DNA from 4 places in the Nocardioides zeae genome. Region 3 is predicted to be linked to each of the others. Evidence: riboswitches for the same ligand, from Rfam matches in the RefSeq annotation. Region 3 holds a riboswitch; each other region holds the start of a gene.

Region 1 (4,864 bases), 870 kb from region 3:
TCCCGGCTGGTCCGGCTGGTCCGGCTGGTCCGGCTGCCGGGGCGGCTCGGGGTCGGGCTCGTCGTCCCCGAGGATCCGGTCGAGCAGCTCCTCGTCGATGCCCGGGGCGTCGAAGGGGTTGCGGCGTCGACGGTGCGGGAGCGCCAGCAGGGCCGCCGCGCGGATGTCCTCGCGGAGCACGTGGCGACGACCGTGCCAGGCGGCATGGGCGATCGCCGTGCGGGCCGTGACGATGTCGGCGCGCAGGCCGTCGACGTCGAACGCCGCGCACACCTCGGCGATCTTCGCCAGGGCGCCGTCGCCCAGCGCCACCTCGGTCACCAGCACCTGCGCGGCGGCGATGCGCTCGCGCAGGCTGGTCTCGCTCGCGTCGTACCGCTCCGCGAAGGCGGCGGGATCGGCGTCGAAGGCGAGGCGGCGGCGTACGACCTCCGTGCGCAGCGCGGGCTCCCGCGGCGCCGCGACCTCCACGGTCAGGCCGAAGCGGTCGAGGAGCTGCGGGCGCAGCTCGCCCTCCTCGGGGTTCATGGTGCCGACGAGCACGAAGCGGGCGGCGTGGACGACGGAGACGCCGTCGCGCTCGACGGTCGCGCGGCCCATCGCCGCGGCGTCGAGCAGGAGGTCGACGAGGTGGTCGTGGAGGAGGTTGACCTCGTCGACGTAGAGGATGCCGCGGTGGGCGCGGGCGAGGAGGCCGGGCTCGTACTCCGCCACGCCCGCCGACAGCGCCTTCTCCAGGTGCAGGGAGCCGAGGAGGCGGTCCTCGGTGGCACCGACGGGCAGCTCGACGAGCCGCACCGGGCGGGTCTCCACGCCGGCGTCGGCCGCGAACGGGGCATCCGGCGACAGGGGGCTCGGGTCGGCCGGGTCGGAGGAGAACCGGTCGCCGGCGACCACGTCGATCGGGGGGAGGACGGCGGCGAGCGCGCGCACCGCGGTGGACTTGGCCGTGCCCTTCTCGCCGCGGACGAGGACGCCGCCGATCTCAGGACTGACCGTCGTCAGCAGCAGCGCGAGGATCATGTCGTCGGAGCCGACGACGGCCGTGAAGGGGTAGTGCTGTGGCATGTGGGGCTCCCGCTCGCTCTGCCATCGGATGGATGCGTCGCGAGGCCGGTCTTCGGACTTCCGCCGTCCTGCGCGAACAGGCGACGGTCACCGCAGCGGGCCCTGTGCCGGACTCTCACCGGCTTCCCAGATTCTCCCCGCACGCTCCGGTTGTCTCTCCGGACCGTGCTCGCGGGGCACCTCACGAACGCCGCTCACCCTAGTCGGGCCGGTGCGCGGCCGGTCGTGGTGGTCGCGCCGCGCTGCGTGCTCGGTCGTCGTGTCGTCCTGGGAGTCCGGCGGTCGTCCCGCTCGGCCAGGACGCCGTCGTCGTCGGGCGCCGCACCTTCGCCCCCACGCGCTAGCCTGCCGGTCGTGCCCGCCCAGCCGCTCCACTTCGTCGTCGCCGCCGTCTGCCTCCGCGACGACCGGGGGCGGCTGTTGAGCGTGCGCAAGGAGGGTACGGCGCGGTTCATGCTCCCCGGCGGCAAGCTCGAGCCGGGGGAGACCGCGCGCGACGCCGCCATCCGGGAGATCCGCGAGGAGGTCGGCGTCGAGCTGGCCGACGTCGAGCTGCTCGGGGAGTTCCACGGCGCCGCCGCCAACGAGCCCGGGGCGACGCTGGAGTCGACCGTGTTCACCGCCCGCGCCCTGGGCGAGCCCGTCGCGTGCGCCGAGATCGCCGAGGTGCGGTGGGTGGACCCCGAGGACCTGCCCGACGACCTGCCGCTGGCGCCTTTGCTGGAGCACCAGGTCGTACCCGTGCTGCTGGGGCGGACGCCGGAGGCCTGAGCGCTCATCGGGGTCGGGGTCGGGGCATGCTGCGCCGCCCGGCCACGGATGGGGACGGGCGGCTTGCTGGTGCGGTGGCGGCGGGGTGGCGCTAGGTCGTTGTTGGTGGCCAGACGCGGGTGCCGTCGCGGTCGACGAGGTAGCGCAGGCCCGTCGGGCTGGTCCAGATGAGTGCGCTGGGTGGTTCGCCGTTGTCTGGGTGGGTGGGGCGGTAGGTCCACTTGTTGCCGGTGGTCATCTCGCGGTGGGTCTTCATGCGGTGGTGGCGTCGGCAGAGCGGGAAGAGGTTGGTCGTCGAGGTCTGGCCGGGTGGGCCGTTGTCGTCGTAGGCGCGGCAGTGGTCGAGGTCGGCGGTTCTCGATGAGCGGGTGCAGTATGGGAAGACGCATCTCGGCCAGCGGGCTCTGACGTGGTCGGCGATCCGGTCCGGTGGGCTGTAGCCGTTCCCGGCGTCGTCGAGGTTGAGGTCGATGACCGGCTTGATCGTGACGGTGGTGTCGGGGCTGGCGCACCAGGCCTGGACCTGCTCGGCCGTGACGACCCCTCGCGGTGCGCCGGGGGTGTCGAGGCGGGCGAGGTCGATGCCGGTCGCGCCCGTGCAGGCGTCGATCCCGGGGCCGAATCCGTTGAGGGTGCCGGTGATGGCGGCCTGGTCGAGGTGCACGAACAGCACCACCTCCCGCCGTGTCCGCGTCGGCGTGGGCGGCTGCGTGGGCGGCTGGTCCGCGTCGTACTCCAACGTCGCCACCCCGTCGCAGCGCCGGGCGATCTCACCGAGGGCGATGGAGCGGCGGACGTCGAGGTCCTGGTCGCAGCCCAGCTCGGTCAGTTGCCGCGCGACGTGCGCGACCGTGCGTTCCAGGTCGAGCGCGTCGGCGAGGTCGAGGGTCCCGTGGACGTCCACCGTGCCGCGGATGGTCCCGGTCAACGGATCTGCGTAGCCGACGTCGCCCAGCTCGATCGTCAGGTGGCGTCCTCCGTCGGCCTCGGCCCGCTCGGCCTCGGTGGTCTCGGGGTCGAACCGAGCCGCGGCCTCGGCCACGAGCCGGTCGACCTCGGGGCCGGTGGCCTTGTGCGCGACGTACGCGACGTGCCGGTCCACGAACCCCGCCGCCTCGAAGGTCAGCGTGCGCGTGGTCTGGGCGATTCGGCGTCCTCGCCAGACGTCGACTTCGCCCGCGGCGATCCGGGCGTGGACCCGGGGGAGGCGGTAGCGCAGCTCGATCGCGTCGCCGACCAGTCGCCGTGCGGCGTCGAACGAGCACCCCCGAGCAGCGGCGACCTCGCCGATGCAGAACTCCGCCACCACCGGCGCCCCCGGCCCACCCAGCTCGAGGAACTGGTCCCCGGCCAGGGTCTCGGCGTAGGACTCCTCGTGCCACTCACCCAGCACCGTGATCGGATCCCCCACGACCTCCTCAGAGGTGTGCGCAGCCGCCCAGTCACCCACCGCGACGAACGCAGCCGCTTCCGCAAGACGAGCCGCCGTCGCGCGCTCGCGGACCGCGTCGATCAACGCAGTCGCCGCCGTCGCCGCCGTGTGCTGGGTCCCCCGATCCATGACCCCACTCTAGTCGAACACGTGTGCGATGACCACCTCTTGGTGGTGATCTGTGGATGACCGGCACCGGCTGTCGTCGAGTTGTCACGTACGCAGCGACGAGTCCCCGCCCGCACCACGGCGTACAACCCAACTCGACGCTCCCGCCGCGCCGTTCAACCCACCTCGACGCCCCCCGCCGCGCCGTTCAACCCACCTCGACGCCCACGCCGCGCCGTCCGACCCAACTCGACGCCCACGCCGCGCCGTCCAACCCAACTCGACGCGCTCACACCCCCAGCCGCGCGCGTACGGCGGCGGTGATGGTCTCGAGGGCGGGGCGGGCCGCGATGGTGCGAGCGACCGCCCCCGCGGCGTCGCGGCACGACGGGTCCTCCAGCACCCGCACCACCGCCTCCGCCAGCCGCTCCGGGTGCTCCAGCCGCACCGCCACGCCCGCGTCGACCAGGCGCGCCGCGTGGTCGGGCTGGTCGTAGTCGACCGGCCACACGACCGACGGCAGGCCGGCGGCGAGCGTGTGGCCGAGGACGCCGGAGCCGCCGTGGTGGACGACGGCGTCGAAGCGCCCCAGGTCGCGGGTGTAGTCGACGACGTCGTGGACGGCCAGACCGTCGGGAACAGACACGCCCGCAGGCAGTGAGGCCCCCGCCCGCCCCAGGCTCAGGTGCAGCTCCACATCCCGCGCGGCCAGCACCGCCGCCGCCCGGGAAGCAGCCCCGACCAGCGCCTCCCGGTGCCACGCCACGTGCGTCCCGGCCGTCACGAGCACGTGCCGGCACCCAGGGCGCAGCACGAGAGGACGACGGGAGGGCGAGGGCGTGTACAGCACCGGCCCCACGTACCGCACCGCGGCCGGGAGCGCCCGCGGGTACTCGATCGCCCCCGGCACCAGTGCCAGCACCCGCTCGGCGGAGTAGATGGCCTCCGACCCGTCCACGCGGTACAGCGACGACAGCCCGACGTCGTCGAGCCGCGCCCCGGCGAGCCGCGGCGCCACGCTCTTGAAGCCCCGCACGAACCGCCGGCCGGCCGCGTCCCGCGCACGCCCCAGGGGTCCCCGCCCGGGGCGCCACCCGCCGACGTACGACGGCGGGCCGCTCCGCGCCTCGATCGCGCAGGGGGAAGGGTGCGTCGTCCACCAGGGGATCCCGACGGCGTCGGCGGTGGGCCCGACCGCGGCCATCGTGAAGTCGGCGAGCACGAGGTCGGGACGCTCGCCGCGCCACGCCTCCCGCAGCTCCTCCGCGAGCCGCACCTGCAGCGCGGCCGTCGCCCGGAGCTGCCGCACGAGGAGGCGGGGGTTGCTCCCGACGCGGTACGGCGGGTCGACCACCTCCGCGACCACGTCGTCCGCGCCGGCCAGGAGCTCGACCGCGTCGGCTCCCGTCCCCGCGATCGCCGGCAGCGCCGCCGCCGTGCTCAGCACCCGCACCTCGAGGTCCTGCTCCCGCACGAGCCGCGCCG
Region 2 (4,864 bases), 850 kb from region 3:
CTCGCCGAGCGTCGTCACGCGCAGCTCCTCCTCGTCGCGGCCGACGTCGCGGCCGACGACCACGACCGTGGCGGGGTCGCGCACCTCGAGCAGCACCTTGAGCGCGTCGCCCAGCTGGTCGGGACGGCTCGCCGAGCGCGGGTTGTAGATACCGAGCACCAGGTCCGCCTCCGCGACCGCGCGCAGCCGCCGCTCGAGCACCTCCCACGGCTTCAGCCGGTCCGACAGGCTGACGACGGCGAAGTCGCCGCCGATCGGCGCCCCCGCGCGGGCCGCCACGGCCTGCACCGCCGAGACCCCCGGGACGACGCGGACGGGCACCGCGGCGTACGTCGCGTCCTCGGCCGCCGCCGCGACCTGCGCCTCGAGCACGGCGGTCGCCATGCCGAAGACCCCGGCGTCCCCGCCCGAGACGACGGCGACGCGCTCGCCGCGGCGCGCCAGGTCCAGCGCGAGGCGGCCGCGATCGACCTCGACGGTGTTGCCGCTCGCGTGCCGGGTGAGGCCCTCGCGGTGGGGGACCCGCTTGACGTACGGCGCGTACCCGACCACGTGGTCCACTTCGGCGAGCACGGCGGAGGCCTCGGGCGTCAGCCAGTGCGCGGGGCCGGGGCCGAGGCCGACGACGACGACCTCGGCGGGCGCGTCCACCGGGACCGCCTCTGCCGACGGCGAGGCCGTCGCCGCCTCGCCCGTCCGGCGTCCGACCCCCTGCAGGGAGTCGCCCGCGACGACGATGAGCGAGAAGTACGGCACGCTGTCGGGGTCGACGTCCGCGACCCGGAGGTGGCGCTCGGTGTCCATGGAGGCCCGCTCGACGTAGACCGCGTGCTCCAGCCGCCCCGCCGTCGCCAGTGCCCGCCGCACGGTCGGGAACCGCCGACCGAGCTTCATGATGATCGCCCCGTCGGTGTCGGCGAGGCGCCGCGCGAGCTCCGTCTCGGGCAGCGTGCCCGGGAGGATCGTCAGCACGTCGGTCTGCCGCACCAGGGGCGAGGCGATCGTGGCCGTGGCGGCGGCGAAGGCCGGCACGCCGGCGACGACCTCGGTCTCGAAGCGCTCCGACAGGGCGTCGTGCATGTACATGTACGACCCGTAGAACATCGGGTCGCCCTCGGCCAGCAGCACGACGTCGCGACCGGCCTCGAGGTGGGCGGCCAGGCGCGCCGCTGACTCCAGGTAGAAGTCGGCCATCGCCCCGGCGTACCCGCCCGGGTGGTCGGTGCCGCCCGTCGTGACCGGGTAGACGAGCTCCTCCTCGACGGCGGTCGGCGGGATCAGCCCCGCGGCGATGCGCCGCGCGTTGGACTGCTTGCCGCGGCCCGCGTGGAAGGCGACGACGTCGGCCGCGCCGATGAGCCGGGCGGCCTTGAGGGTCACGAGCTCGGGGTCGCCGGGACCGACGCCGACGCCGTAGAAGCGACCGGAGGTGGGGGCCGGGGTGCTCACTCCGCCTCCTGGGCGATCGCGTTGAGGGCCGACGCGGTCATGGCGGAGCCACCGCGACGGCCGTGGACGGTGAGGAACGGGATGCCGTGGGCCGCGGCGTACTCCGCCAGCGCCTCCTTCGACTCCGCCGCGCCGATGAAGCCGACGGGGCAGCCGACGATCGCGGCCGGGGGAGCGCAGCCGTCGGCCAGCATCTCGAGCAGGTGGAACAGCGCCGTCGGTGCGTTGCCGATCGCGACGACCGAACCGGGGATGCGGTCGGCGAGCACGGACAGCGCCGCGGCGGACCGGGTCGTGCCCCACGCCCGGGCCAGGCCCGGCACCCGCGGGTCGTGCAGCGCGCACAGCACCTCGTTGTCCGCCGGCAGACGGCGGCGGGTGACGCCGGAGGCGACCATGTGGGCGTCCGCGACGATCGGCGCGCCGGCGGCGAGGGCGCGGCGGGCGGCACCGACGAGGTCGGGGGAGACCACGACCATCGGGGCGAGGTCGGTCTGGCCCGTGCCGTGCACCATGCGCACGACGACGCGCTCGGCGTCGGACGGCACGTGGGAGAGGTCGGCCTCGGCGCGGATCGTGGCGAACGAGTCGACGTAGATCGCCTGTCCGTCGCCCTCGTAGGGATAGCGACGCGTGGGCCGCACCGGCTCCTCCGGCTCGTCCGCGTCCGGCACGACGGGCGCACCCGCACCGGGCAGGAGCAGCGAGCGCCACGGCGTCACCACGACGCGGGCGTCGTCGGCCAGGCCGTCGAGCAGGATCGCGAGGGTCCCCGGCTCGAGGCGCCCGTCGGGCACCTCGACGTGCCGGTGGAGACCGGCGGGGGTGTCGAGCTCGCCGTACGCCGGCGGTTCCGTCGCCGCCGGGAGCCGCGGGTCGGGCGGGGATGCCGGGAGCCCCGGCACGACGAGGGCCGCGGGCAGCTCGTCGACGTGCCACGGCGCCTCGGTGCCGAGGTCGAGCGCGGCGCGCGCGGCGCGGAACGCGTGGGCCACCCGGACCATCGCGGGCACCGCGTCGCCGACCGGGACCACCGGGCCCCACGTCGTGCCCCAGCGCAGCTGGACGGTGTCGCCCCCGAGGGCCACGAGGCCGACGTCGGCGCCGCGGGCCAGCACGTCCCCCCGGCCGTCGTCGAGCACGAAGAGGAAGCGCGCCGAGAGGTCGGCGAGGTCGGCGTCGGCGCGGACGGCGGCGTCGAGGTCGGCCGCCACCCCGCGGAGGTCGGCGCGTCCACCGACGAGCCCGGTGAGGGGCGAGACCAGGACGTTGCGGACCAGCTCGTGGCTGGGCGAGGGCAGCAGCCCGGTCGCTGCGAGCGCGCTGACCACGTCGGCGGGCAGCACGTCGCCGACCAGGGGCAGCGCCCGCACCTGCACGTTGGCGCGGCGGGTCAGGTGGAGGTCCCCGTCGCCGTACGTCGCGGAGACCGCCGCCAGTGCGCGCAGCTGCCCGACGGTCACGGCCCCGCCCACGAGGCGCAGGCGCACGAGCCCACCGTCCTCGGCGGGCCAGGGACGGGAGACGCCGGGACACAGGTCGGTGCGGGTGCGCGTGGTCATGCGGGTCCTCGCTGGTCAGCGGGCCCGTGCGCGAAGCCCGTCGTCCTCGACCGGGTGGCGGCTGCCGCCCGGTGCCAGCAGGTCTTCGGACTCGGGGTCGTCCGAGCGGAGCGCCTTCCCGGAGGACCCTCCAGTGGCTGCGTGCCCCGCCCGTCGCCCACACCGCTGCGCGTCAGTCCCGGACTCCCACCGGGTTCCCTGCCCCCTCGCGGGGGTCGACTGGCGGCGGTGACCTTACCAACCGTCCTCGGTGACGAAGTCGGCGAGCGGTCGCGCGATGGTCCACCCGTCGAGCTCGAGGGCCGGCCGGTCGGGGAACGCGGGCACCGGACCGAGGCACAGCACCGCCACCGGCTCGGCCCCGGCGGGCATGCCGACCAGCTCCGCCAGGGCATCGGGCTCGAACAGCGAGACCCACCCCATGCCGAGACCCTCGGCGCGGGCGGCGAGCCACAGGTTCTGGATCGCGCAGGAGACCGACGCGAGGTCCATGTGGGGCATGGTGCGCCGGCCGAACACGTGCGGCTCGCGGCCCTCGCGCAGCGCCACGACGAGCAGCTCCGCGCACTCCCGGATCCCCTCGACCTTGAGCCGCAGGAACTCCGCCGCGCGCTCGTCCAGGGCCGCGGCGGTGGCGCGGCGCTCCTCGTCCACGAGGGCGTGGATGCCGCTCCGCAGCTCCGGCGAGGTGATGCGCACGAAGCGCCACGGCTGCATGAGACCGACGCTCGGCCCGGCGTGCGCGGCGGCCAGGAGGCGGGCGAGCACCTCGGCGGGCACCGTCGCCCCGGGCAGGAACCGGCGCATGTCGCGCCGCTCGCCGATGACGCGGTAGACCGCCGCACGCTCGTCGGCGGTGAAGGCGTGGGGCGAGACCGGCGCCGGTGCGGGGGTGGGGTCCGAGGGCGTCACGGCGGGCGAGGCTAGCCGCTGGCCGTCGTGCGACGTACGCCACACGACCCACGACGGCCGCGTGCTGCTAGGTTCCGGAGCGCCAGTCGTGCTCACGCAGAGCCAGGGAACCCGGTGCGAATCCGGGACTGACGCGCAGCGGTGAGGGTGACGGGCGGGACACGCGCCACTGGGCCCCGGCCTGGGAAGGCGTCCCGTCCGGACGAGCCCGAGTCCGAAGACCTGCTGGCCGCGGCGTCCGCGTTCCGAGCGGGCCGTCGCGTCACCTGTCCTCCTGGCTCCGCGACCGAGCCACGACACGAAGGATGGCCATGCCCACCCCTGCCCGCACCCTGCCCACCCGCACCCTGCCCACCCGCGCCCTGCCGGCGCTCGTCGCGACCCTCGTCGCCGCCCCGCTCGTCCTCACCGGGTGCGCGGCCTCGGAGGCCGAGGACGCGTCCGGCTCGGTGACCCTGGAGAACTGCGGCGAGGAGGCGTCCTACGACGCGCCCGTCGAGCGGATCGTGGCGACGAGCAACTCCGCCAACGTCGGGACCCTCCTCCGCGTCGGAGCGATCGACCGGATAGCGGCGATGTCGCTCAGCGCCGGCAACGACGCGCTCATGGACGCCCTCTTCGACGTCGAGGTCGGCGACGTGCCGCGGCTGGTCAGCCCGATCTCGATGGAGGCGGTCGTGGGCGCGGAGCCCGACCTGCTCGTCGGGTCCTACTCGGGCCTCTTCTCGGGCTCGTCCGGTGTCACCCGCGAGGACGCCGCGGAGCGCGGCATCCCGACCTACGTCATCTCCGACTCCTGTCGGCAGGACCCCGCGGCGGGCGCCTCCTCGGCCCTCGGCACGATGGATCCCTGGGACGCCGTGCGCGCGGACCTCGAGAACTACGGCGCGCTCACCGGCAACGAGGACGAGGCCGCCGCGGCCCGTGCGGAGCTCGACGAG
Region 3 (4,864 bases):
CGAGCACGTCGTGGTCGGGCCTCACGGGTGGGGTCACCCGATCCAGTCGTTGCCCGGCAGCTCGTCGAGCGCGGTGATGTCGAGGGTGGGCTCGACGCCCGACTCCGGCGCCAGCCCGAAGTGCTCGACCGCGGTGCGCACCCACTCGGCGGCGTCGATGTTCATCGGGCCCGAGACCCACATCGCGTAGGGCAGGTTGACGAAGCGCTCCTCGCGCACGGCCTCCAGGTCCCGGGAGGCGGGGTTGGCCTGCAGGACGGCGACCTTGTCCTCGTAGGACTGCCCCGGGTAGTCGACGAAGAAGATGACGTCGGGGTCCGAGGCGGCGAGGGTCTCCCAGCCGACCTCGGTCCAGGTGTCCTCGACCGCGGCGGTCGCGTTGGTGACGCCGGCGGTGTCGAAGATGGCCTGGGGACCGCCGAAGGAGCCCGACGTGAAGATCGCGTCGGTGCCGGAGTCGAAGAGGAACGCGGTCGGCCGCTCGTCGCCCTGCGGAGCCGCCTCCAGCGCGGCCCGCCGTGCCTCGATGTCCTCGACCACCGACGCCGCCGTGTCGCTGTGGCCCGTGAGCTCACCGATGTTCGTGAGGTCGGTCGTGAGGGCCGTCCAGGCGTCCATCGTGCCGCGGGCCCCGTCGTCCTGCTGGCAGGTCTCGCTGAGCAGGTACGGCGTGATCCCGTGCTCGGTGAGCATCTCGGGCAGCAGGTTGCGGGCCTCGCTGAAGCCGTAGCCGTAGCCCGCGAACATCACCTGCGGGTCGACGGCCAGCACGTTCTCCAGGGTGGGGAACTCCTCGCCGACCACGGTGAGCTCGTCGACGCGGTCGTCCGGGTAGGCCAGCTCCAGGAGGTCCTGGTCGCGCTCCATGCCGGTGACGGCGACCAGCTCGTCGCGTGCGCCCGCGGCGAGCACGATCGAGATGATGCCGCCGTCGTACGCGTAGAGCTCGGTGACCGGCCCGTCGACGGTGAGGTCCTCGCCGCAGTTCTGCACGGTGATGGCACTGGCGCCGGACGCCGAGCCGGAGGCGCCCTCGGGGGCGCACGCGGCGAGGCTCGGGGCGGCGATGGCGAGGCTGGCGAGCAGGGCGAGGGGGCGGGCGGACGTCATGGGTGGTCCCTTCGGGGGTGGATGAGGAGGTGGGGCTGGTCGAGGTGCGGGTGCGGGACCTGGACGGAACCGACACCGAAGTGGCGTGCGACGTGCCCGGCGGCCAGCACGTCGGCGGGCGGCCCGACCGCGACGACGGTGGCGGGACCACCGGGGTCCCCGTCACCGGACCAGCCGACCACGGCGAGCACGTCGAAGTAGCGCAGCGCGAGGTCCAGGTCGTGGATCGTCGCGACGAGGGTCTCGGCCTGGCCGGCGAGCACGTCGAGCAGGCGCAGCTGCCAGGCGACGTCGAGGTGGTTGGTGGGCTCGTCGAGGAGCACGACGGGGCACCGCTGGGCCAGGCCGCGGGCGAGCACCGCGCGGCGGCGCTCGCCGCCGGACAGCTGGTCGCACGGACTGTCGACGCGGTCCGCCAGGCCGACCGCGTCCAGGGCCGCCAGCACGATCTCCCGCTCGTCGCGGCCGCCCCGGGCCCACGGGCGCGTGCGGGGCACGCGACCCAGCGCCACCATCTCGCCGACGAGGAGCTCGGCTGCGACGACCTCCTCCTGCGGCACGTAGGCGACCCGGCGGGCACGCTCGCGGGGGCGCACGTCGTGGAGGTCCTCGAGCCGACCGTCCGGACCGGCGAGCTCGGCCGTGCCGCTGCCGTGGTGCAGCACCCCGGCGAGCACGCGCAGGAGCGTGGACTTGCCGGCCCCGTTGACGCCGACGATCCCGAGGCGCTGCCCCCGGGGTACGTCGAGGTCGACGTCCGCGAGGACGGGACGGCCGCCGAGGCTCACCCCGACGCCGCGGAGCCGGGCGGCCAGCCGGTCGCCGCCCGGTGCGGTCGGGCCCGTCATTGCTGACCCCCGAACCGGTAGCGGCCACGTCCCATGAGCAGCAGGAAGAGGGGTGCCCCGACGACACCGGTCACGACGCCGAGCGGGATCTCCTGGGGGCGCACGGCCAGGCGGGCGACGACGTCGACCCAGAGCAGGAAGAGACCGCCGCCGAGGGCGGCGACGGGCAGGACGACGCGGTGCCGCGCACCGACGACGAGGCGGGCGGCGTGGGGCACGATGAGGCCGACGAAGCCGATGCCGCCGCTGACGGCGACCAGCACGCCGACGAGCACCGCGAGCCCGACGAAGAGGGTCGTGCGCATCGCGGCGACGTTGACGCCGAGGGCGGAGGCGGTGTCGGGTCCGGCGGCCAGGGCGTCCATCCAGCGGTGGAGGGCGAGCATCCCCGCGCCCAGGAGCGCGACGAGCACTGCCGGGACCCAGAGCTTCTCCCAGGTCGCCCCGCCGACGCTGCCGAGCATCCAGAACATCACCGAGTTCGCGGCCCGCGGGTCACCGCTGAGGAAGACGAGGAACGACGCGATCGCCGACAGGCCGGAGGACAGCACGACCCCCGAGAGCACGAGCCGCAGCGGGGTCAGACCACCCTGGGCCGTCGCCACGAGCCACACGAGGAGCGCCGAGCCGACCGCGCCGAGGAGCGCACCGGTGGACACGGCGTAGATCCCGAGCCCGCCCAGGAACCCCGTCGTGATCACCGCGGTGGCCCCCACCGAGGCGCCCGAGCTGATGCCGAGGAGGAACGGGTCGGCGAGCGGGTTGCGCACGAGGGTCTGCATCCCGACGCCCGCCACGGCCAGTCCGGCACCGACGACCACGGCCAGCAGCGCCCGCGGCATCCGCAGCTCCCAGACGATGACGTCCCACCGGCCGGGGTCCCGCCCCGCGAAGCGGTCGGTCACCGCGGTGACGACCTCGCCGACCGGGATCCGCTCCGAGCCGAACGCCAGGGAGGCGACGAGGCTGCCCAGCGTCGCGAGGAGCAGGAGCAGCAGGAGGGGCCAGAACGCGAGCCGGCGACGTACGGAGCTGCGTCGCGGCTTCTCGCCGTGGCTCACCGAACGGTGCGACGGGCAGGAACGGGGGTGGGGCGGGAAGGGGGCACGGCGGAGCCTCTCGGTGTTGGCGCCCTGGTCGCGAGGGGCCGTCGTGAACACGTGAGCCGACAGGTCTTCGGACTCGGGTTCACCCGACGGCACGGCCTTCCCAGGGCGTTGCCGCCCCAGTGGCTTCGTCGTGCCGTCGTCGCCCTCACCGCTGCGCGCCAGTCCCGGATTCCCACCGGAGTTCCCTGGCATCCAAGGGATGCGTTCGACTCGAGGGGCACGCTAGCAGCCCCGGGACGTCCGGTCGGCGGAGGTCCGGTTCTCGTCTAGGGTCCGCGGGGTGGGGGCGACGGGGACGGCGGAGCGGCGGGCGCTCCTGGCGGACCGCGCTTTCCTGCGGCTCTGGGCCGGTACGACGGCGTCCGGTCTGGCGACGTGGGCGATGCCCTTCGTGCTCGGCCTCGCGGTCGTCGACGGGTCGCTCGGGGCGACGGCGCTCGGGGTGGCCCTCGCCGCGCGGACCGTCGGCTTCCTCGTCGTGCTCCCCGTGGCGGGGGTCCTCGCGGACCGCCACGCCCCGCGCGTCGTCGTGCTGCTGGCCTCCGGGGTGGCCGCGGCGGGCTCCTTCGCCCTCGCGGCGGCGCTCGGGCGCTCCGTCGTCGCGACCACGGCGGCCGCCCTGCTGGTCGGCGCCGGGCAGGGCGCCTGCCGCCCGGCCTTCCAGGCGCTCGTGCCGGCGACGGTCGCCGAGCCCGACCGCCAGGCCGCCAACGCCGCGATCACCGTGGCGGTGCGCGCCTCGGTCCTCCTCGGCCCTGCGGTGGCGGGCCTCGGTGCCGCGGTGGCCGGGGCCGCGTGGCTGGTCACCGCCACGGGTGTGCTGTGGGTGGTGGCAGCGGTGGCCCCCGCCCGGACGGCCCGCGTCGGCGCGGTCGGGGGAGCCGCGGGACGGCGTCCGGGGTTCCGGGCCGAGTTCGTCGAGGGGCTGCGCGAGGCGCGTCGTCACCCGTGGTTCCTCGGTGGTCTCGGAGCGCTGGCGACGGTGATCATGACCGGCTACTCGGTGACGGCCGTGGCGTTGCCGCTGGTCAGCGCCGACGTCACCGGGTCCGGGGTGCTGCTGGCGGCGGGCGCGACGTCGTACACCGCGGGAGCCCTGCTCGGCGGGCTGCTGCTCGCGCGCTGGCGACCGCCGTCGACGGGCTGGGTGGCGCTGGGCGGCCTCGGGATCTACGCGGCGGCGCCGCTCGCCCTGGCGCTGGACCCGCGGCTCCCCGTGGTGGTGGCGGCGTACGTCGTCGTCGGGTTCGGCATCGAGCTGTTCAACGTGCCGTGGTTCACGGCGCTGCAGCGGGAGGTCGCGCCGGAACGGCTCTCGCGGGTGTCGTCGCTCGACTTCCTCGTCTCCTACGGCTTGGCGCCGCTCGGGCTCGCGCTCGTGGCGCCGGCCGTCGACCTGGTGGGGATGCGGGCCGTCCTGCTCGGCTGTGCCGTGGCCTGCGTGCTCGGGCCCGCCCTCGCGGCGCTGGTGCCGGGCAGCCGGCACCTCGCGGCTACGACGCCGACGGGCCGGGCAGCGGCACGCGGATGAAGCGGGGGCGGTACAGCAGCGGGTCCTCCAGCACGGCGCCCAGGTCGGTGCTGTTGCGGCTGTAGGACACGACGACGTCGCCGTCCTCCGGGAGCAGGTCCGGGTGGGCGAGCGGCATGTAGCGCAGCAGGCCACCGTCGGGGTCCGAGGGCAGCTCCGCCACGGGCGGTCCCGCGGTGAAGGGGCCGGTCGGGGCGGGTGCGGTCCACACGACGAGGTCGCTGCCGAGCACCTCGCCGCGCTTGGAGACCGCGTACCAGGTGCCG
Region 4 (4,864 bases), 850 kb from region 3:
GCTCGGCGGGCTCGTCGAGCTCGGCGACCATGCGCACCGCGTCGTCGAGCATCTCCACGACGTGCGGGAACGCGTCGCGGAAGAAGCCGGAGATGCGCAGCGTGACGTCGATGCGCGGCCGGCCCAGCTCGTCGAGCGGCACGGGCTCGAGGCCGTTCACGCGACGCGACATCTCGTCCCACGTCGGGCGCACGCCGAGGAGGGCGAGCACCTCGGCCACGTCGTCGCCGCTCGTGCGCATCGCCGAGGTGCCCCACGCGGAGAGGCCGACGGAGGCCGGCCACTCCCCCGTGTCCTCGCGGTGGCGGGCCAGCAGCGACTCCGCCATCGCGGCGCCGGTCTGGTAGGCCAGCCGGGACGGTACGGCGCGGGGGTCGACCGTGTAGAAGTTGCGGCCGGTCGGCAGCACGTTGACGAGGCCGCGCAGCGGCGAGCCCGACGGGCCCGCGTGCACGTAGCCGCCGCCGAGGGCGTGCAGCACGGCCGTCAGCTCGTCCGTCGTGCGCGCCAGGCGCGGCACGACCTCGGTCGCGGCGAACGTCAGCACCTGGGCGACCGCGGGGTCGGCGTCGCCCTCGAGCGCACCGACGACCTCCGGCACGGCGGCCGGGTCCCAGTCCCGCTCCTCCAGGCCGAGCACGAGGGCCCGGGCGCGCGTCTCGACGGCGTCCACCTCCGCGGTGCTCGGCTCCTTGCCGGCACCCGTCGGGAGGCCGAGGGCCGCCCGCAGACCCGGTACGGCGCCCGCCTGGCCGCCCCACACCTGGGTGGCCCGCAGGATCGCCAGCACGAGGTTCACCCGCGCCTCGCCCTCGGGGGCACCACCGAGCACGTGGAGGCCGTCGCGGATCTGGGCGTCCTTGACCTCGCAGAGCCAGCCGTCGACGTGGAGCAGGAAGTCGTCGAAGTCGTCGTCCTCGGGACGCTCGTCGAGCCCGAGGTCGCGGTGCATCTGGGCGGCTTGCATGAGGGTCCAGATCTCGCCCCGGATCGCGGGCAGCTTGCCCGGGTCCATCGCGGCGATGTTGCCGTACTCGTCAAGCAGCTGCTCGAGCCGCGCGATGTCGCCGTACGCCTCGGCCCGGGCCATCGGCGGCACGAGGTGGTCGACGATCGTCGCGTGGGCACGGCGCTTCGCCTGCGCGCCCTCGCCCGGGTCGTTGACGAGGAACGGGTAGATCAGCGGCAGGTCGCCCGCCACCGCGTCGGTCGCGCAGTCGGCGGACAGCGCGGCGTTCTTGCCGGGCAGCCACTCCATCGAGCCGTGCTTGCCGAGGTGGACGACCGCGTGCGCCCCGAAGCCGCCGTCGGCCTGGGGGGCCGCGATCCAGCGGTACGCCGCCAGGTAGTGGTGGCTCGGCGCCATCTCCGGGTCGTGGTAGATCGCCACCGGGTTCTCCCCGAACCCGCGGGGCGGCTGGATCATCAGCACGACGTTGCCGGCGCGCAGGGTGGCGAGCACGACGTGGCCGTCGTCGTTCACGAAGAGCTTGCCGGGCGCCGGGCCCCACGCCTGCTCGATCTCCTCGCGGAGCGTCGGGGTCAGGTCGGCGGTCCACGCGGCGTACTGCTCCGGCGTGATCCGCACGTGCGCGTCCGTCAGGTCCGCGTTGGTCAGCCACTCCTCGTCCTGGCCGCCGGCCGCGATGAGGGCGTGGATGAGCGCGTCGCCCGCCGCCGTCTCGTCGGGCAGGTCGAGCAGGCGGGTGATCTCGCCGTCCGCGGGACCCAGGTCGTAGCCCTCGGCGCGGAGCGCGCGCAGCAGCCGGATGGCCGACACCGGGGTGTCGAGGCCGACGGCGTTGCCGATGCGGGAGTGCTTGGTCGGGTACGCCGAGAGCATGAGCACCAACCGCTTCTCGGCGGCCTCGGTGCGGCCGAGACGCGCGTGGGCGGTCGCGATGCCGGCGACACGGCGGCAGCGCTCGGCGTCCGCGACGTACCGCGGCAGCCCGTCCTCGTCGACCTCCTTGAACGAGAACGGCGCCGTGATGATGCGGCCGTCGAACTCCGGGATCGCGATCTGCGTGGCGGAGTCGAGCGGGGTCACGCCGTCGTCGGACGCCTCCCACTCGGCGCGGCTGCTCGTGAGCGCGAGCGCCTGGAGCACCGGGATGTCGAGCGCGGCGATCCGCTCGACGTCCCACGACTCGTCGGCCCCGCCCGCGCTCGCGCCGGCCGGCGTGGAGCCGCCCGCCGCGAGGACGGTGACGATGAGGGCGTCGAGGGAGCCGAGCGCGTCGTAGAGCGCGTCGGGGGCCGTGCGCAGCGACGAGGAGAAGACCGGCAGGCCGACCCCGCCCGCCGCGTCGACCGCGTCGGCGAGGTCGTGCACGAAGGCGGTGTTCCCCGAGGCGTGGTGGGCGCGGTAGTAGAGGATCCCGACCCGCGGACCGTCCGGCGTGGGGGTCGCGTGCGGGCGCTCCGCCCAGCCCCAGGCGGGCAGCACGACCGGCGGCTCGAAGCCCTCACCCGTGAGGAGCACGGTGTCGGAGAGGAACGCGTGGAGCTGCGCGAGGTTCTCGGGGCCGCCCTCGGCGAGGTAGCGGTGGGCCTCGGCCGCCACGCCCACGGGCACCGTCGAGCGCTCCATCAGCGCGGCGTTGGGCACCTGCTCGCCGCCCAGCACGACGGTCGGCACCCCGGTGCCGACGACGCGGCGGAAGCCGCTGCAGAGGTCGTCGGGCCCGCCGAGGATGCGGGCCACGACGAGGTCGGCGGCGGCCAGCTCGGCGCCCATGCCCTCGTGGGCGGGGCGCGAGGGGTTGGCGACGACGAAGTCGACGCCGCTGGCGCGGGCCGAGAGCAGGTCGGTGTCGGACGTGGAGACGAGCGCGATACGCGGCACGGCGGAGCTCCTCCTCGGGGTTCTCGCCCCGTCGGATCGGACCGCCGTCGGTCAGTGTCTGGCTGGACGCCGCACGTCGCGACGTCGTTCACAGTGGCGGAACCGCCCCGGAGTCGCACCGGGTTCCTGGGTCCGTCGGCGGAAGGTCGGGGGCAGCCTAGGCCACCGTGCCGGAAGGCTCGCCGCCCGATAGGGTCACGACCCGTGGTGACCCTCGCCGACCTGCAGGTCAAGACCCTCGGTGCGCCGAGGTTCGACTCCCCGCTCGCCTCGTACGTCGAGGGCCGGGCGACGAACCAGTACTACGTGGCCGAGAGCGACCGGATCCTCATGGACGACACGGTCGAGCTCGTGCAGGGCCGCGACGTGCCGTGGGAGGAGATCGCGACCTTCGAGGCCGGCGGTCCCCGCGCCCGGCTGTTCTTCCCGCCGCGCACGACCCGTGCCGCGATCGTCACCTGCGGCGGTCTCTGCCCCGGGCTCAACAACGTCATCCGGGCGGTCGTGCGGGCGCTCGACGACCACTACGGCGTGCCCGAGGTGCTCGGCTTCCGCAACGGCTACGCGGGCCTCGACCCCGAGTCCGGCCTCGAGCCGGTCGTGTTCACCCGCGAGTCCGTCGCCGACATCCACGAGCGCGGCGGCACCGTCCTCGGCTCCTCGCGCGGCGCCCGCGACCCCGGTGTCATGGTGGACACCCTCGTGCGCCACGACATCGACATCCTCTTCGTGGTCGGCGGCGACGGCTCCATGCGCGGCGCCCACGTCATCCACGAGGAGATCGAGCGCCGCGGGCTCGAGATCGCGGTGGTGGGCGTGCCGAAGACCATCGACAACGACATCCCGCACATCGGCCAGAGCTTCGGCTTCCAGACCGCGTTCGCCAAGGCGGCCGAGTCGATCACCGCCGCGAAGGTCGAGGCGCAGGCGGCGGTCAACGGCGTCAGCATCGTCAAGACGATGGGGCGCCACGCCGGCTTCATCGCCTGCTACTCGGCTCTCGCCGCCCAGACGGCCAGCTTCGTGCTCATCCCCGAGGTGCCGTTCGCGATGGACGGCCCCAACGGCCTGCTCGCGCACCTGCGGCGCCGCGTGGCGGACCGCGGGTACGCCGTCATCGTGGTCGCGGAGGGCGCCGCCCAGGAGCTGCTGGCCGAGGCGGCCGGCGGCGCGACCGACGCCTCGGGCAACGCCGTGCTCGTCGACCCGGCGCGCTACGTGCTCGAGCGCATCCGCGCCGACTACGCGGAGCGCGACGAGGTGGTCACCCTGCGCTACTTCGACCCCGGCTACACGATCCGCTCCGTGCCGGCCGACCCCGCCGACGCCGTCTACTGCGCGCGGCTGGCCCAGACCGCCGTGCACGCCGCCATGTCGGGACGCACCGACATGGTCGTCGGACGCCGCCGCCACCGCTTCGTGAACGTGCCGATCCCGGCCGTCACGAAGCGCGCCCACAACGTCTCCCCCGACGGCGACCTGTGGCTCAGCGTGCTGGAGTCGACGGCCCAGCCGCTGTCGATGACCTGACCCGCGGCAGCCGCAGGCGGTCCACCGGACGGTCGGCGAGCAGGTGCTCCGCGACCAGCTCCGGTACGTCGTCGGGCTGGACCGCGCCGTACCAGACGTCGTCGGGCTGGACCGTCACCAGCGGCGCCTGGTTGCAGGGGAACTGGCACGCCGTGCCCGTGACGAGGACCGTGTCGTCCCCGATGCCCTCGCGCTTGAGGTGGCCCGACAGCACCTCGGCGAGCCGGTCGGCGCCGCGCGCGCTGCAGCGCGGTCCCCGGCAGACGAGCACGTGGTGGCGGTGGGTGGGCACGTCCTCCCAGGCGTCGGAGGTCAGGCCCGCCTCGTTGCCGTGGATCGGGCGGGTGACGTCGAGCGGACCGCGCTCGAGGTCGGACTCGTCCCGCACCAGCGTCGTCGCGACCGCCACCTCCGGGCGGTGCTCGCCGGCCTCGCCCCGCTCGCGCCACCAGTGGGCGGCGACGCGGCGCAGCCAGGAGTTCGCCG

The links. A riboswitch is a leader RNA that binds a small molecule or an ion and turns the genes downstream of it on or off. The one in region 3 is predicted to bind cobalamin.
Region 1: another riboswitch for cobalamin. It lies ahead of QE405_RS10185 (magnesium chelatase subunit D family protein); the one in region 3 lies ahead of QE405_RS06060 (FecCD family ABC transporter permease).
Region 2: another riboswitch for cobalamin. It lies ahead of QE405_RS21065 (precorrin-8X methylmutase); the one in region 3 lies ahead of QE405_RS06060 (FecCD family ABC transporter permease).
Region 4: another riboswitch for cobalamin. It lies ahead of cobN (cobaltochelatase subunit CobN); the one in region 3 lies ahead of QE405_RS06060 (FecCD family ABC transporter permease).

What each region holds. Positions count from the first base shown of each region.
Region 1 covers NZ_JAUTAN010000001.1:2,130,166-2,135,029, reverse strand. The annotation lists gene QE405_RS10185 (magnesium chelatase subunit D family protein) at 1-1,068, opposite strand, end outside; cobalamin riboswitch at 1,096-1,267, opposite strand; gene QE405_RS10180 (NUDIX hydrolase) at 1,423-1,839, shown strand; gene QE405_RS10175 (HNH endonuclease signature motif containing protein) at 1,931-3,400, opposite strand; gene QE405_RS10170 (glycosyltransferase) at 3,669-4,864, opposite strand, start outside.
Region 2 covers NZ_JAUTAN010000001.1:2,114,850-2,119,713, reverse strand. The annotation lists gene QE405_RS10100 (precorrin-2 C(20)-methyltransferase) at 1-1,449, opposite strand, end outside; gene QE405_RS21065 (precorrin-8X methylmutase) at 1,446-3,011, opposite strand; cobalamin riboswitch at 3,071-3,250, opposite strand; gene bluB (5,6-dimethylbenzimidazole synthase) at 3,246-3,923, opposite strand; cobalamin riboswitch at 4,005-4,153, shown strand; gene QE405_RS10080 (ABC transporter substrate-binding protein) at 4,235-4,864, shown strand, end outside.
Region 3 covers NZ_JAUTAN010000001.1:1,260,077-1,264,940, forward strand. The annotation lists gene QE405_RS06045 (hypothetical protein) at 1-25, opposite strand, end outside; gene QE405_RS06050 (ABC transporter substrate-binding protein) at 34-1,110, opposite strand; gene QE405_RS06055 (ABC transporter ATP-binding protein) at 1,107-1,958, opposite strand; gene QE405_RS06060 (FecCD family ABC transporter permease) at 1,955-3,019, opposite strand; cobalamin riboswitch at 3,109-3,292, opposite strand; gene QE405_RS06065 (MFS transporter) at 3,348-4,598, shown strand; gene QE405_RS06070 (DUF4185 domain-containing protein) at 4,561-4,864, opposite strand, start outside.
Region 4 covers NZ_JAUTAN010000001.1:2,107,465-2,112,328, forward strand. The annotation lists gene cobN (cobaltochelatase subunit CobN) at 1-2,848, opposite strand, end outside; cobalamin riboswitch at 2,881-3,000, opposite strand; gene QE405_RS10060 (ATP-dependent 6-phosphofructokinase) at 3,053-4,378, shown strand; gene QE405_RS10065 ((2Fe-2S) ferredoxin domain-containing protein) at 4,335-4,864, opposite strand, start outside.